One region of the Streptomyces sp. PKA51 genome, then DNA from elsewhere that is predicted to be linked to it. Evidence: predicted binding sites of a transcription regulator. Region 1 holds the regulator's gene; the other holds the start of a gene.
What was found. The regulator HrcA, encoded in region 1, represses chaperone genes, less so after heat shock. The targets are predictions, from matches to a motif close to TTNGCACTCNGNNNNNCNGAGTGCNAA.
Positions count from the first base shown of each region.

Region 2: the regulator HrcA is predicted to act here: its motif matches at 4,715-4,741, upstream of groL (chaperonin GroEL).

Region 1 is NZ_BAAJPZ010000005.1:301,576-308,820, forward strand. It holds gene AC27L3_RS10770 (nitronate monooxygenase) at 1-140, opposite strand, end outside; gene dnaJ (molecular chaperone DnaJ) at 356-1,492, opposite strand; gene hrcA (heat-inducible transcriptional repressor HrcA) at 1,493-2,509, opposite strand; gene AC27L3_RS10785 (MBL fold metallo-hydrolase) at 2,706-3,461, shown strand; gene AC27L3_RS10790 (DUF3097 domain-containing protein) at 3,490-4,320, shown strand; gene hemW (radical SAM family heme chaperone HemW) at 4,495-5,727, opposite strand; gene AC27L3_RS10800 (SpoIIE family protein phosphatase) at 5,755-7,245, opposite strand, start outside.
Region 2 is NZ_BAAJPZ010000013.1:150,233-157,477, forward strand. It holds gene AC27L3_RS20375 (alpha,alpha-trehalose-phosphate synthase (UDP-forming)) at 1-916, opposite strand, end outside; gene AC27L3_RS20380 (glucosyl-3-phosphoglycerate synthase) at 958-1,905, opposite strand; SAM riboswitch class I at 2,088-2,235, shown strand; gene thrC (threonine synthase) at 2,253-3,536, shown strand; gene AC27L3_RS20390 (ubiquitin-like small modifier protein 1) at 3,631-3,906, shown strand; gene AC27L3_RS20395 (cold-shock protein) at 4,322-4,525, shown strand; gene groL (chaperonin GroEL) at 4,865-6,487, shown strand; gene AC27L3_RS20405 (regulator) at 6,634-7,245, shown strand, end outside.

The sequences.
Region 1 (7,245 bases):
GCGGCGAGGAAGCCGAGGCCACCGGCGTCGCAGACGGCCGCGGCGAGGGCGGGGGTGGACGCTCCACCCGCCATGGGGGCCTGCACGATCGGATGCTCGAGCTGCTCGAACAGTGCGGTCACTCCGGTCGACGGGGGCATGACCTCATCGTGTCACAAGGCGGGCGGGGGCCCGGGGCCCCGGGAGCGCCAGGCGCCCGATGTGCTGGAGGGGCCGCCCCAACGGGCGGCCCCTCCAGCACATCGGCTACGGGCTACCGCCCGTTGAACGCGTCCTTCAGGCGCGAGAACAGGCCCTGCCGGCCCGGCTTGCCGTACCCGCCCGGGGGACGACCCCCGGACCCCCGGCCGCGCGCCTACCGCCCGTTGAACGCGTCCTTCAGGCGCGAGAACAGGCCCTGCTGGCCCGGCTTGAACTCGCCCATCGGGCGCTCCTCGCCGCGGATCTTGGCCAGCTGGCGCAGGAGGTCCTCCTGCTGCGGGTCGAGCTTGGTCGGCGTGGTGACCTCGACGTGGACGATCAGGTCGCCCCGGCCGCCGCCGCGCAGGTGGGTGACGCCTCGGCCGTGCAGCGGGATCGACTGGCCGGACTGGGTGCCCGGGCGGATGTCGATCTCCTCGACGCCGTCGAGGGTCTCCAGCGGCACCTTCGTGCCGAGCGCGGCCGCCGTCATGGGGATGGTGACCGTGCAGTGCAGGTCGTCGCCGCGGCGCTGGAAGACCGGGTGACGGGTCTCGTGGATCTCCACGTACAGGTCGCCGGCCGGGCCGCCGCCGGGGCCGACCTCGCCCTCGCCGGCGAGCTGGATGCGGGTGCCGTTGTCGACACCGGCCGGGATCTTCACCGTCAGCGTGCGGCGGGAGCGGACGCGGCCGTCGCCGGCGCACTCCGGGCACGGGGTGGGCACGACCGTGCCGAAGCCCTGGCACTGCGGGCAGGGGCGGGAGGTCATGACCTGGCCCAGGAAGGACCGGGTGACCTGCGAGACCTCGCCGCGGCCGCGGCACATGTCACAGGTCTGGGCGGAGGTGCCGGGGGCCGCGCCCTCGCCGCTGCAGGTGGTGCAGACGACGGCGGTGTCGACCTGGATCTCCTTGGTGGTGCCGAAGGCGGCCTCGGTGAGGCTGACCTCCAGGCGGATCATGGCGTCCTGGCCGCGGCGGGTGCGCGAGCGCGGTCCGCGCTGCGACGCCTGGCCGAAGAAGGCGTCCATGATGTCGGAGAAGTTGCCGAAGCCCGCGCCGAAGCCGGCGCCGGCGCCCGCGCCGCCCGAGGAGGACAGCGGGTCGCCGCCGAGGTCGTAGACCTGCTTCTTCTGCGGGTCGGAGAGCACCTCGTAGGCGGCGTTGATCTCCTTGAACCGCTCCTGCGTCTTGGGATCCGGATTGACGTCCGGGTGCAGCTCGCGCGCGAGGCGGCGGAAGGCCTTCTTGATCTCGTCCTGCGAGGCGTCGCGCCGTACGCCCAGGACCGCGTAGTAGTCCGTGGCCACTTACGACTCCGCCAGGATCTGTCCGACGTAACGTGCCACTGCGCGTACCGCTCCCATCGTTCCGGGGTAGTCCATGCGGGTCGGTCCGACCACGCCGAGTTTGGCGACGGCCTCGTCGCCCGAACCGTAGCCGACGGCGACCACCGATGTGGAGTTCAGCCCTTCGTGGGCGTTCTCATGACCGATGCGCACGGTCATCTCCGTGTCCTTGGTCTCACCGAGCAGCTTGAGCAGTACGACCTGCTCCTCCAACGCCTCCAGCACGGGCCGGATCGTCAGCGGAAAATCATGACCGAAACGAGTGAGATTGGCGGTGCCGCCGATCATCAGCCGTTCCTCGGTCTCCTCGACCAGCGTCTCCAGCAGAGTCGCAAGGACCGTCGAAACGGTTCCTCGGTCCTCCTGGTCGAAGGAATCGGGCAGGTCCTGCACGAGCGGCGGCACGTCCTTGAAGCGCCGCCCCACGACCCGGCTGTTGAGCCGGGCCCGCAGGTCCGCCAGCGCGGCCTCGCCGACGGGCGCCGGGCAGTCGATCATGCGCTGCTCGACCCGGCCGGTGTTGGTGATCAGCACCAGCATGATGCGGGCCGGGGCCAGCGCGAGCAGCTCCACGTGCCGCACGGTCGAGCGGCTCAGCGAGGGGTACTGCACCACGGCGACCTGCCGGGTCAGCTGCGCCAGCAGCCGCACCGTGCGCGCCACCACGTCGTCCAGGTCGACGGCACCGTCCAGGAAGTTCTGGATGGCGCGCCGCTCGGGCGTCGACAGGGGCTTGACCTCGGCCAGCTTGTCGACGAAGAGGCGGTAGCCCTTGTCGGTGGGGATGCGGCCGGCGCTGGTGTGCGGCTGGGCGATGAAGCCCTCGTCCTCCAGCGCGGCCATGTCGTTGCGCACGGTGGCCGGGGAGACCCCCAGCTTGTGCCGCTCGGTCAGTGCCTTGGAGCCGACCGGCTCCTCGGTGCCCACGTAGTCCTGGACGATGGCGCGCAACACCTCGAGCCTGCGTTCGCTCAGCATCGCGCGCACCTCCAGGGTCAGTGGTCCTACCGTCGTACGGGGATCCGCCGGGCCCTTCCGCCCTTGGCACTCAATGGTCACGAGTGCCAGATCCCGTAGGCAAGTGTACGGCCGGGCCCCACGACCGGGGCAAGGGCCGTCCGCGCCCCTTGCCTCCGGACGGGCAACGCTATCGGTCAGCCGCTAGCGTCGCCGTATGGAAACTCACGCGAACGCGGGCGCGGTGGGGGGCGGGGCCGGAGCGCGCTGGGAACACCTCGCGCCGGGTGTCGTACGCCGCAGGCTGCCGGGCTGGGACGCGACCGCCGGCGCGGTCGCCGGCAGCGACGGGGTGCTCGTCGTGGACACCGGTTCCTCGCTGCACGAGGGCGTGGAGATCCGGCACGAGCTGCAGGAGATCTTCGGCCTGCCCGTGACGCACATCGCACTGACCCACCCGCACTTCGACCACGTCCTGGGCACGGCGGCCTTCTCCGGCGTCCAGGTGTACGCGGCCGTGGGCGCCGGAGAACTCCTCGGCCGCGAACGCAAGGAACTGCGGCACGACGCCGTGCTGCACGGCATGCAGCCCGACCTCGCGGCCGAGGCCGTGGAACTGCTCGTCCTCCCCGGCCACGGCGTCTCCGGACAGGTGGCCCTCGACCTCGGCGGGGGACGCCGGGCGCTGCTGGTCAACATCGGGCCCGGGCACACCGCCCACGACCTGGCGGTGCTGGTGCCGGGCGGCACGGACGCACCCGACGTGGTCTTCTGCGGCGACCTCGTCGAGGAGTCCGGCGAACCGCAGGCCGGTGCCGACGCCCTCCCCCATGCCTGGCCCGCCGCCCTGGACCGGCTGCTGGCCCTGGGCGGCGAGGACGCGGTGTACGTGCCGGGGCACGGGGCCGTGGTCGACGCGGGCTTCGTACGGCGGCAACGCGACGAATTGCGGGAGCGCTTCCCCACTCCGTGATCCGCCATCTTGATCCACAATTGCGGCCATGCGCAGCAGAGAGTACGGACCGGCCGACCTGACCCCGCCGTGGAAGCGGAAGGGACCGCCCGTACCGGAGGTACCGGCCGAGGTGGACCTGGTGGTCGAGGAGGTCACCACCGGGTTCTGCGGCGCGGTGGTGCGGTGCGAGAAGACCGCGCAGGGGCCCGTGGTCACCCTGGAGGACCGCTTCGGCAAGTGCCGGGCCTTCCCCATGGAACCGCGCGGCTTCCTGCTGGAGGGGCGCGTCGTCACGCTCGTACGCCCCGCTGCCGCGGCCCCCGCCGCGCCCTCCCGCACCGCGTCCGGCTCCCTCGCCGTCCCCGGCGCCCGGGCGCGCGTCGCACGCGCCGGGCGCATCTACGTCGAGGGCCGGCACGACGCGGAGCTCGTGGAGCGCGTGTGGGGCGACGACCTGCGCATCGAGGGCGTGGTCGTGGAGTACCTGGAGGGCATCGACGACCTGCCGGAGGTCGTCCGGTCCTTCGGCCCCGGGCCCGACGCGCGACTGGGCGTGCTGGTGGACCACCTGGTGCCGGGCACGAAGGAATCACGGATCGCGGCGTCGGTGACGGGCGAGCACGTGCTGGTGGTGGGGCACCCGTACATCGACGTGTGGGAGGCGGTGAAACCGGCGTCGGTGGGGATCGCGGGGTGGCCGCGGGTGCCGCGCGGGGAGGACTGGAAGACGGGCGTGTGCCGGGCGCTGGGGTGGCCCGCGAACACGGGGGCCGCGTGGCAGCGGATCCTGGGTTCCGTGCGCTCGTACAAGGACCTGGAGCCGGCGCTGCTCGGGCGCGTGGAGCAGCTGATCGACTTCGTGACGGTGGGTGGGTAGGGGGCGCCTGCGGCGGGCGGTGCCCCGGACCCGCCCTTTCTCCCCCAGCTACCGCTGGGAGGTGCCCCCAGTTTCCGAAGGGGCTGCCGCCCCTTCGAGACCCCGCGCGGTCCTGCGGGGGTGCGAGGGGGCCGCAGGCCCCGCTCGGAAACGGAGAAAGGGCGGGACCGGGGGTCAGTCCACCAGGTCGCGGACCACCGCGTCCGCCAGCAGGCGGCCTCGGAGGGTCAGGGCCGCACGGCCCTCCGCGAAAGCGACCGGTTCCAGCAGGCCGTCCGTCAGGGCGCGCTGCGCCGCCGCCAGGCCGGCGGGGCGCAGCAGGGACAGGGGGCAGCCGTCCACGAGCCGCAGCTCCAGCAGGATGCGCTCGACGCGGCGGTCCTCGTCCGCGAGGATTTCGCGACCGGCGCCAGGGGAACGGCCCTCCGCCAGTGCCTGCGCGTACGCGCCCGGGTGCTTGACGTTCCACCAGCGCACGCCGCCGACGTGGGAGTGGGCTCCGGGGCCGGCGCCCCACCAATCGGCGCCGCGCCAGTAGAGCTCGTTGTGCCGGCAGCGGGCGGCTTCGGTGGTGGCCCAGTTGGAGACCTCGTACCAGGTGTAGCCGGCCGCGGAGAGGGTCTCGTCGGCGATGAGGTAGCGGTCGGCGTGCACGTCGTCGTCGGTCATGGGCACCTCGCCGCGGCGGATGCGCCGGGCCAGCTGGGTGCCTTCCTCGACGATGAGGGCATAGGCGGAGACGTGGTCGGGGGCGGCGCCGAGGACGGCGTCGAGGGAGGCGCGCCAGTCGTCGTCGCTCTCCCCGGGCGTGCCGTAGATCAGGTCGAGGTTGATGTGGTCGAAGCCGGCTTCCCGGGCCTCGGCGACGCACGCCTCGGGGCGGCCGGGGGTGTGGGTGCGGTCGAGGATCTTCAGGACGTGCTGCCGGGCGCTCTGCATGCCGAAGGAGATGCGGTTGAAGCCGGCGGCGCGCAGTTCGTCCAGGTAGCGGGGGTCGACGGATTCGGGGTTGGCCTCGGTGGTGACCTCGGCGTCCTCGGCGAGGCCGAATTCGTCGCGGATGGCGGCGAGCATGCGGCCGAGGTCGGCGGCGGGCAGCAGGGTGGGGGTGCCGCCGCCGACGAAGACCGTCTCGACCGGGCGCGGGTCGTCGCCGAGCACCTTGCGGGCGAGCCGGATCTCGTCGGTGACGGTCCCGGCGTAGGTGTCGCGGGAGGCGAGCGCGCCGCCGGAGCCGCGCAGCTCACTGGCGGTGTAGGTGTTGAAGTCGCAGTACCCGCAGCGCGTGGCGCAGTAGGGGACGTGCAGGTAGAAGCCGAGGGGCCGCTGCCCGGAGCCGGCGAGGGCGTGGTGGGGCAGTGCCCCGTCCTCGGGCATGGGCTCGCCGTCAGGCAGTACGGAAGGCATGGGGTCCATTGTCCGTCATGCCGGGGGTTACTCGGCTCGGAGCACCAGCAGGGCGAGGTCGTCGTCGGGAGGGGTGGGGGCGAAGGCGTGGACGGCGTCGCGGATGCGCCGGGCGACGCCTTCGGCGGTCAGGCCGGTGCAGGCGGTGAGGGTGGCGGCCAGGCCGTCGGCGTCGTCGAAGAGGCGGTTGCCGGCCTTGCGCTCGGTGACGCCGTCGGTGACGCACAGCAGGGTGTCGCCGGCGGCCATGTCGAAGGTCTGGCTGCTGTAGGCGACCTCTTCGACGACGCCGAGCAGTATCTGCGGGGCGCCCACGGCCCGTACGGAGCCGTCGGGGCGCAGCAGGAGGGGCAGGGGGTGGCCGGCGCTGGCGAGGGTGCAGCGGACGCCGGAGCCGCCGTCGGTGCGGGGCACGAGCTGTCCGTGGAGGAGGGAGAGGAAGCGGGGGGCGGGGCCGGGGGCGTCCTCGGCGGCCTCCTCGGCGAGCATGTGGTTGAGGCGGGTGAGCACGTCGGCGACGCCGTAGCCCTCCTTGGCCAGCAGGCGCAGCCAGGGGCGGACGAGGCCGGTGGTGACGGCCGCTTCGGGGCCGCTGCCGCAGACGTCGCCGAGGGCGAAGCACCAGCGGTCGTCGCCGGCGGCGAAGACGTCGTAGAAGTCGCCGCCGGCGGCGGTGTCGCCGCAGGGTTCGTAGACGACGGCCTTGTCGATGCCGGGGATGTGGGCGACGCCGCGGGGCAGCAGGCCGCGCTGGAGGATGGTGCTGATGGTGGCCTGGCGGGTGTACTGCCGGGCGGAGGCGAGGGCCTGGGCGAGGCGGCGGGCGAAGTCCTCGGTGAGGCCGGTGACGTCGTCGCCGAGGCCGGGGCCGGCGGTGCGGCCGAGCAGGAGGGTGCCCAGGGCCCGGCCGCCGGCGACGAGGCGGCAGGCGAGGGCGGGCCCGTGCGGGGCGCCGGTGGGGGCGGGGCCCGGCGGGTCCTGGCGGTACGGCCAGGGGGCGGGCCGGCCGGTGGCGGGCAGCAGGGGCGGGGCGTGCAGGAGGGCGGCGCGCAGGGGCTCGGTGCGGCGTTCGTCGGCGTGCCAGACGCAGGACAGGCGCGGGGCGGGGTGAATGGTGCCGGGGGCGGACTCGGCGTCGAGCCACACGGCGCACCAGTCGGCGAGCCGGGGGACGGCGAGCTGGGCGGCCAGCGAGGCGACGGTGTCCTCGTCGAACTGGCCGGCGAGCAGCTCGGAGGTCTCGGCGAGGAAGGACAGGGCGCGGTGGCGGCCGGTGTCGGCGGGCGGCCGGGCGGGGGGCTCGGGGCAGGAGCCGGGGCCGAGGTTCTCGGCGACGCGCAGGTCGCGCAGGAGCGCCTGGTCGGAGAGGGCGGGCGGTTCGCCGGCGCGGTCGGGGCGGCTGGTGGGCAGGTGGAACCACACCGTTTTGTCGGTGCGGCGGTAGGCGGTGCCCCAGGTCTCGGCGAGCTCGGCGACCAGGCGGAGGCCGCGGCCGCAGTGGGCGGGGCCGTCGCGCTC
Region 2 (7,245 bases), on a different contig from region 1:
CCGTGCGGTCGACGCGCAGGACGATGCTGCGGTCGGGGCCGATCTGCTCGCGCAGCCGGTCGATCCACTCCTCGACGTCCGGCCGGTGCGCGCGGGCGCGCAGGAACTCGGCGTCGGCGCCGAGCCCGTGCACGCCGAGCCGGGTGGTGCGGTCCTCGAAGCGGACGGCCGCGGCGGTGCCGTCGGCCTCGCGCAGGATCTCCGCGCCGGGCAGCACGCTCGTGCAGCAGGCGGCGAAGGACTCGGCCCAGCGGCGGGTGAGGAAGGCCGCCCGGTCGCCGCCGAGCATGCCGCGCAGCACCTGTTCGGCGATGTCGTCGGGCAGCAGGCGGTAGTAGTCGGGCGGGGCCCACGGGGTGTGGGAGAAGTGGCCGATGCGCAGGTCGGGGCGGCGGGCGCGGAGCAGCCCGGGCACGAGGGTGAGGTGGTAGTCCTGGACGAGGACGCAGGCGCCCTCGGCGGCCTCCTCGGCGACGGCGTCGGCGAAGGCGGTGTTGTACGCCTCGTACTGGGCCCACTGCTCGCGGAACCCGCTGTCGAAGGAGGGTTCGAGCGGGGTCTGCCAGAGCATGTGGTGCAGGAACCACAGGACGGAGTTGGCCACGCCGTTGTAGGCGGCGGCGAAGGTGGCGGAGGGGATGTCGAGCATCCGCACCGGCTGCTCGCCGGTGTCGGCGGCGGCCAGTCTGCGCCCGGCGCGCCGGGCGGCGAGCCGGTCGCCCTCGCCGAGGGCCGCGCAGACCCACACCGCCCCGGCGTCCGGGCCGATCGCGCTCAGCCCCGAGACCAGCCCGCCGCCGCCGCGGCCCGCGTGCAGGGTGCCGTCCTCGCCGAGCCGGTAGGAGACCGGGCCGCGGTTGGAGGCGACCACGATGGGTGCCGTGCCGGGGGCGGTGTGGGTGTGCTCAACGACCATGTCGCCAGCCTTGCCCCCGGGAGAACCGCTCAAACGTACGCTTACGCGGCATGCCGGCGGGCGTACTCCGGGATTCCGGCCATCGGGGGCCGCTCCTCCGTGTCGACGGGGTACGTGCGCGGGACGAAACCCTCCGCCGTTCGCTCGAACTGGGTCAGCGCGGGCCGTACGAGGTGGCCGCGGGCCAGGCGCAGCTGTGCCGTGCGGTAGATGGTCGCCGCCATCCGGCCGAGCGCGCGGCCGTCCTGGTGGCGGTGCTTGCGCTCGCCGACGTCGACCTGGGCGAGGGCGTCCAGGCCCACCGTGTGCAGGGCGTCGACGAGCAGGCCGAGCTCCACGCCGTACCCCACGGGGAAGGGCAGCCGCTCCAGCAGCGAGCGGCGGGCCGCGTACTCGCCGCCCAGCGGCTGGACGAAGCCGGCGAGCTGCGGCCAGTGCAGGTTCAGCAGCGGGCGGGCGACCAGCTCGGTGACCCGGCCGCCCTGGCCGGGGGCCTCGCCGAGGGGACGGTCGTACATCCCCTTGACGAACTGCACCTCCGGGTCGGTCAGCAGCGGGCCGACGATGCCGGAGACGAACGTGGCGGAGAAGTCCCGCAGATCGGCGTCGACGAAGCAGACGATGTCACCGGTGGTGACCAGCAGCGAGCGCCACAGGACCTCGCCCTTGCCGGGCAGGGCGGGGATCCGCGGCAGCACCTCGTCGCGGTGCACCACGCGCGCCCCGGCCGCCGCCGCCTCCTCCGCCGTACGGTCGGTGGAGCCGGAATCCAGCACCACCAGCTCGTCCACGAGCGGGACGGCGTCCGTCATCAGCTCGCGGCGGATCGTCGCCGCTATGGCGCCGACCGTGGCCTCCTCGTTCAGCGCCGGCAGTACGACGCTGACCGTGGTGCCCGAGCCGCGTTTGGCAGCGAGAAGCCGGTCGAGCGGACGATCGGCTGCGGACCAGGACCGCTGGGCCAGCCAGCGCTCCACCTCATCCAGCACGTGTAGGACTCCCTGCTGTGCATCGTCTCGATGGTCGCCGATGCGCCCGTGTGACGCATCTCGCGGTTCGGACGGCCCTCTGCTGCGGCCGCCCCTTCCGTTACAGTCTTGAACAACGCGGACGGCCGTCCTATGTCGGGGTCGTGCCGCGCACAAATGCCTGGGTCCGCCCAGCGCCATACCGCTCATCCAGAGGGGCAGAGGGACACGGCCCGATGAAGCCCCGGCAACCCTCCAGCCGGTCTTTCGTCCGCAGCAGGACGCGAGGCTCCCGGCGGGGAAGGTGCCAATTCCGTCTCGCGGCGAGGTGCGCCGCGAGGAAGATGAGGAGAAAGGGCCTCGCCTCCATGGCCGTCGAAGCCGTTGAAAGTCGTACCGTCACATCTTCTTTCGGGTCCGCCGTCGCGCTCTCCTGCCGCGAGTGCGGGGAGCGTTCCCCCCTCGGCCCCGTCTTCGCCTGCGCCTCCTGCTTCGGACCGCTGGAAGTGGCCTACGAGCTGCCCCAGGGCGACCCCGAGGAGCTGCGCCGGTGCATCGAGGCCGGCCCCGCCAGCATCTGGCGGTACGCGCCGCTGCTGCCCGTCGCCGCGGACGTCGCCGAACGGCCCAACCTCGAGCCCGGCCTCACCAGGCTCGTCAAGGCCGACAACCTCGCCCGCGAACTCGGCGTGACCGGCGGCCTGTACGTCAAGGACGACTCCGGCAACCCCACGCACTCCTTCAAGGACCGCGTCGTCGCCGTCGCCGTCGAGGCGGCGCGCGCCTTCGGCTTCACCACCCTGTCCTGCTCCTCCACCGGGAACCTCGCCGGCGCCGTCGGCGCGGCCGCGGCCCGCGCGGGCCTGCGCTCGTGCGTGTTCATCCCGCACGACCTGGAGGCCGGCAAGGTCGTCATGGCCGCGGTCTACGGCGGCGACCTCGTCGGCATCGAGGGCACGTACGACGACGTCAACCGCTTCTGCTCCGAGCTCATCGGCGATCCGCTCGGCGAGGGCTGGGGCTTCGTCAACGTCAACCTCCGCCCGTACTACGCGGAGGGCTCCAAGACCCTCGCGTACGAGATCTGCGAGCAGCTCGGCTGGCGGCTGCCGGACCAGATCGTCGTGCCGGTCGCCTCCGGCTCCCAGCTGACGAAGATCGACAAGGGGCTGCGGGAGCTCGTCGCGCTCGGGCTCGTCGAGGACCGCCCGTACAAGATCTTCGGCGCCCAGGCCGAGGGCTGCGCCCCGGTCTCCCGGGCCTTCAAGGCGGGGCACGAGGTGGTGCGGCCGGTACGGCCGGACACCATCGCCAAGTCCCTGGCGATCGGCAACCCGGCCGACGGTATCTACGTGCTCGACATCGCCCGGCGCACCGGCGGCGGCGTGGAGGACGTCGACGACGCGGCGGTCGTCGACGCGATCCGGCTGCTCGCCCGGACGGAGGGCATCTTCGCCGAGACCGCGGGCGGGGTGACGGTGGGCGTGACGCGCAAGCTGCTCGCGAGCGGCGCGCTGGACCCGGAGCTGACCACGGTCGTGCTCAACACGGGGGACGGGCTCAAGACGCTCGACGCGGTGGCGGCGGGGCCGACGGCCACGATCCGCCCGACGCTCGACGCCTTCCGCGCGGCGGGCCTGCAGGGCCGGTAGGGCCCTTCGCCCGAATGGGCGTCCCTCTCTTCACTCACACCGCTCACCTCACACCGCTCACCTCACACGACACACAGAAGGCTGAGGCATACCCATGAGCGTCACCGTCCGCATCCCCACCATCCTGCGCACCTACACCGCCGGGCAGGCGGAGGTCACCGCCGACGGAGCCACTCTCGGCGAGGTGATCGCCTCCCTGGAGGCGAACCACCCCGGCATCGCCGGCCGGGTGCTCGACGACGCCGGCAAGCTGCGCCGCTTCGTGAACGTCTACGTGAACGACGACGACGTCCGCTTCGAGGACGGCCTGGGCACGGCCACGCCCGACGGGGCCGGCGTCTCGATCATTCCCGCCGTCGCGGGCGGCTGAGCGGCCCCGCGCGAGCACGCTCGGCAAGCAGACGGAATCGCCCCGTCCGTAAAGCGGACGGGGCGATTCCGTCTGTTGAAGCGCGCTACAGTTGGGGCGTTCCCCCTCTGGCGTCACTGCCGAGTGCGTACGAGAACCCGTCAAGTTGCGCCCAATGCGAGGATGCGATCTGCCGGGTTGGTGGCGTTTTGCCCGGTCCGACTTGCCCGGGAAGCTGTGGAAATCGGTACGAATAACCGATCGGCCGCCGCCGGATTTCTCGTCCGAGTGACCTGTTGCAGACGGCATCCGTGCAGATACATTCAGCCGCGGTCGACGCGTTCCGGCGCACACCCCCACCCTGTCTGGGGGTGAGGTCTGACCCGGGTCCGCGAAGTGCGGTCCTGTGCAAGGGCCAGTAATAGGGGAGTTAGGCATGGCTCAGGGCACCGTCAAGTGGTTCAACGCGGAGAAGGGGTACGGCTTCATCGCGGTCGACGGTGGTGCGGATGTATTCGTCCACTACAGCGCGATCCAGATGGACGGTTACCGCACCCTCGAGGAGGGGCAGCGGGTCGAGTTCGAGATCTCGCAGGGCCAGAAGGGGCCGCAGGCGGACATGGTCAAGGTGACCGCCTGATCGGTGCGCATCGACCACCGGCTCACTCAAGCTCACTGAAGCTCGCCGAGGGGCTCGCGTCATCACGACGCGGGCCCCTCGCGTGTTGCGGGCACCCTTGGGCACCACGTGTGACGCCGGGCCCGGCGGGGCAGGCTGCACCGGTAGGGCGGCCTTGCACTCTCAGGGTGCGAGTGCTAATCATTGGGCTTAGCACTCTCCAGGTGAGAGTGACAGATTTGGACCGTCGGTGAGGTCGCGGGCCAAGCGGGGCAAGGAACCGCGGGGCAAGCAGGCCGTCCGTCGCGGGCGCCAGCGCGGTCCGGAGCAATCCACCCCGTCCTGGGAGGACCACTTCACATGGCCAAGATCATCGCGTTCGACGAGGAGGCACGGCGCGGTCTCGAGCGCGGGATGAACCAGCTCGCCGACGCCGTCAAGGTCACCCTCGGCCCCAAGGGCCGGAACGTCGTCCTCGAGAAGAAGTGGGGCGCCCCCACGATCACCAACGATGGTGTGTCCATCGCCAAGGAGATCGAGCTCGAGGACCCGTACGAGAAGATCGGCGCCGAGCTGGTCAAGGAGGTCGCGAAGAAGACGGACGACGTCGCCGGTGACGGCACGACGACCGCGACCGTCCTCGCCCAGGCGCTGGTCCGCGAGGGTCTGCGCAACGTGGCCGCGGGTGCCAACCCGATGGCCCTCAAGCGCGGTATCGAGAAGGCCGTCGAGGCCGTCTCCGCCGCCCTGCTCGAGCAGGCCAAGGACGTGGAGACCAAGGAGCAGATCGCCTCCACCGCCTCCATCTCCGCCGCCGACACCCAGATCGGCGAGCTCATCGCCGAGGCCATGGACAAGGTCGGCAAGGAAGGCGTCATCACCGTCGAGGAGTCCAACACCTTCGGCCTCGAGCTCGAGCTCACCGAGGGCATGCGCTTCGACAAGGGCTACATCTCGGCGTACTTCGCGACCGACATGGAGCGCATGGAGGCCGTCCTCGAGGACCCCTACATCCTCATCGCCAACTCCAAGATCTCCTCGGTCAAGGACCTGCTCCCGCTGCTGGAGAAGGTCATGCAGTCGGGCAAGCCGCTGCTGATCATCGCCGAGGACGTCGAGGGCGAGGCCCTGTCGACCCTGGTCGTCAACAAGATCCGCGGCACCTTCAAGTCCGTCGCCGTCAAGGCCCCGGGCTTCGGCGACCGCCGCAAGGCCATGCTCGGCGACATCGCCATCCTCACCGGTGGCACGGTCATCTCCGAGGAGGTCGGCCTCAAGCTGGAGAACGCCGGTCTCGACCTGCTCGGCCGCGCCCGCAAGGTCGTCATCACCAAGGACGAGACGACCATCGTCGACGGTGCCGGTGACAGCGACCAGGTCCAGGGCCGCGTCAACCAGATCCGCGCCGAGATCGAGAACAGCGACTCCGACTACGACCGCGAGAAGCTGCAGGAGCGCCTGGCGAAGCTGGCCGGCGGCGTGGCCGTCATCAAGGCCGGTGCCGCCACCGAGGTGGAGCTCAAGGAGCGCAAGCACCGCATCGAGGACGCCGTCCGCAACGCCAAGGCCGCCGTCGAGGAGGGCATCGTCGCCGGTGGTGGCGTGGCCCTGCTCCAGGCTTCCTCGGTCTTCGAGAAGCTGGACCTCGAGGGCGACGAGGCCACCGGTGCCGCCGCCGTCAAGGCCGCCCTGGAGGCCCCGCTCAAGCAGATCGCCGTCAACGGTGGTCTCGAGGGCGGCGTCGTCGTGGAGAAGGTGCGCAACCTGACCGTCGGTCACGGTCTGAACGCCGCCACGGGCGAGTACGTCGACATGATCGCCGAGGGCATCATCGACCCGGCGAAGGTCACCCGCTCCGCCCTGCAGAACGCCGCGTCCATCGCCGCGCTGTTCCTGACCACCGAGGCCGTCATCGCCGACAAGCCGGAGAAGGCCGCCGCGGCCGCTCCGGGCGGCATGCCGGGCGGTGACATGGACTTCTGATCGACCGCACCGGTTGATCGACCGTCCTGATCGCCGGGGCGGCACCCCTCTCCCAGGGGGTGCCGCCCCGGCGGCGTTTTCCCCTCCCCGCGGCCCCGTGCGCCCGTACCGTGGGGAGGCACACGGATGCGAGCGAGGGGCGGGGCGTGCACAACGACATATCCGGCGGCGTCTTCTTCCACACCGTCGTCCAGGGCCAGAACGTCACCCTCCAGCTGCCCCGCGAACTGCCGCCCCACCTCACCGGCATGCCCGACCCGTCACCCGCCTTCACCGGCCGCGGCGACGACCTCGCCTTCCTCACGGACCTCCTGCGCCCGCGCCCGCCCGGCGACGGCGCACCCCACGTGTGCTCCGTGGCCGGACTGCCCGGCGTCGGCAAGACCGAACTCGTCCGGCAGGCCGCCTGGCACGCCTGGCGCGAGCAGGACTGGTTCCCCGGCGGCGTGCTGTTCACCGACCTCTTCGGCTACGACGCCGAACGCCGCCTCACCCCCGAACGCGCCCTCGGCTCCCTGCTGCGCGCCCTCGGCGTCACCGACGAGCACCTCCCCGCCGACCTGCAGGACCGCGCCCGCCTCTACCGCTCGGTCCTCGCCGCCTACGCCGACCAGGGGCGCCGGCTCCTCGTCGTCCTCGACAACGCCGGCAGCAGCGAACAGGCCCGGCCGCTGCTCTCCGGCGACCCGCGCATCCCCGTCCTCGTCACCTCCCGCCACACCCTCACCGGCCTCGGCGCCCGGCTGTACGACCTGTCC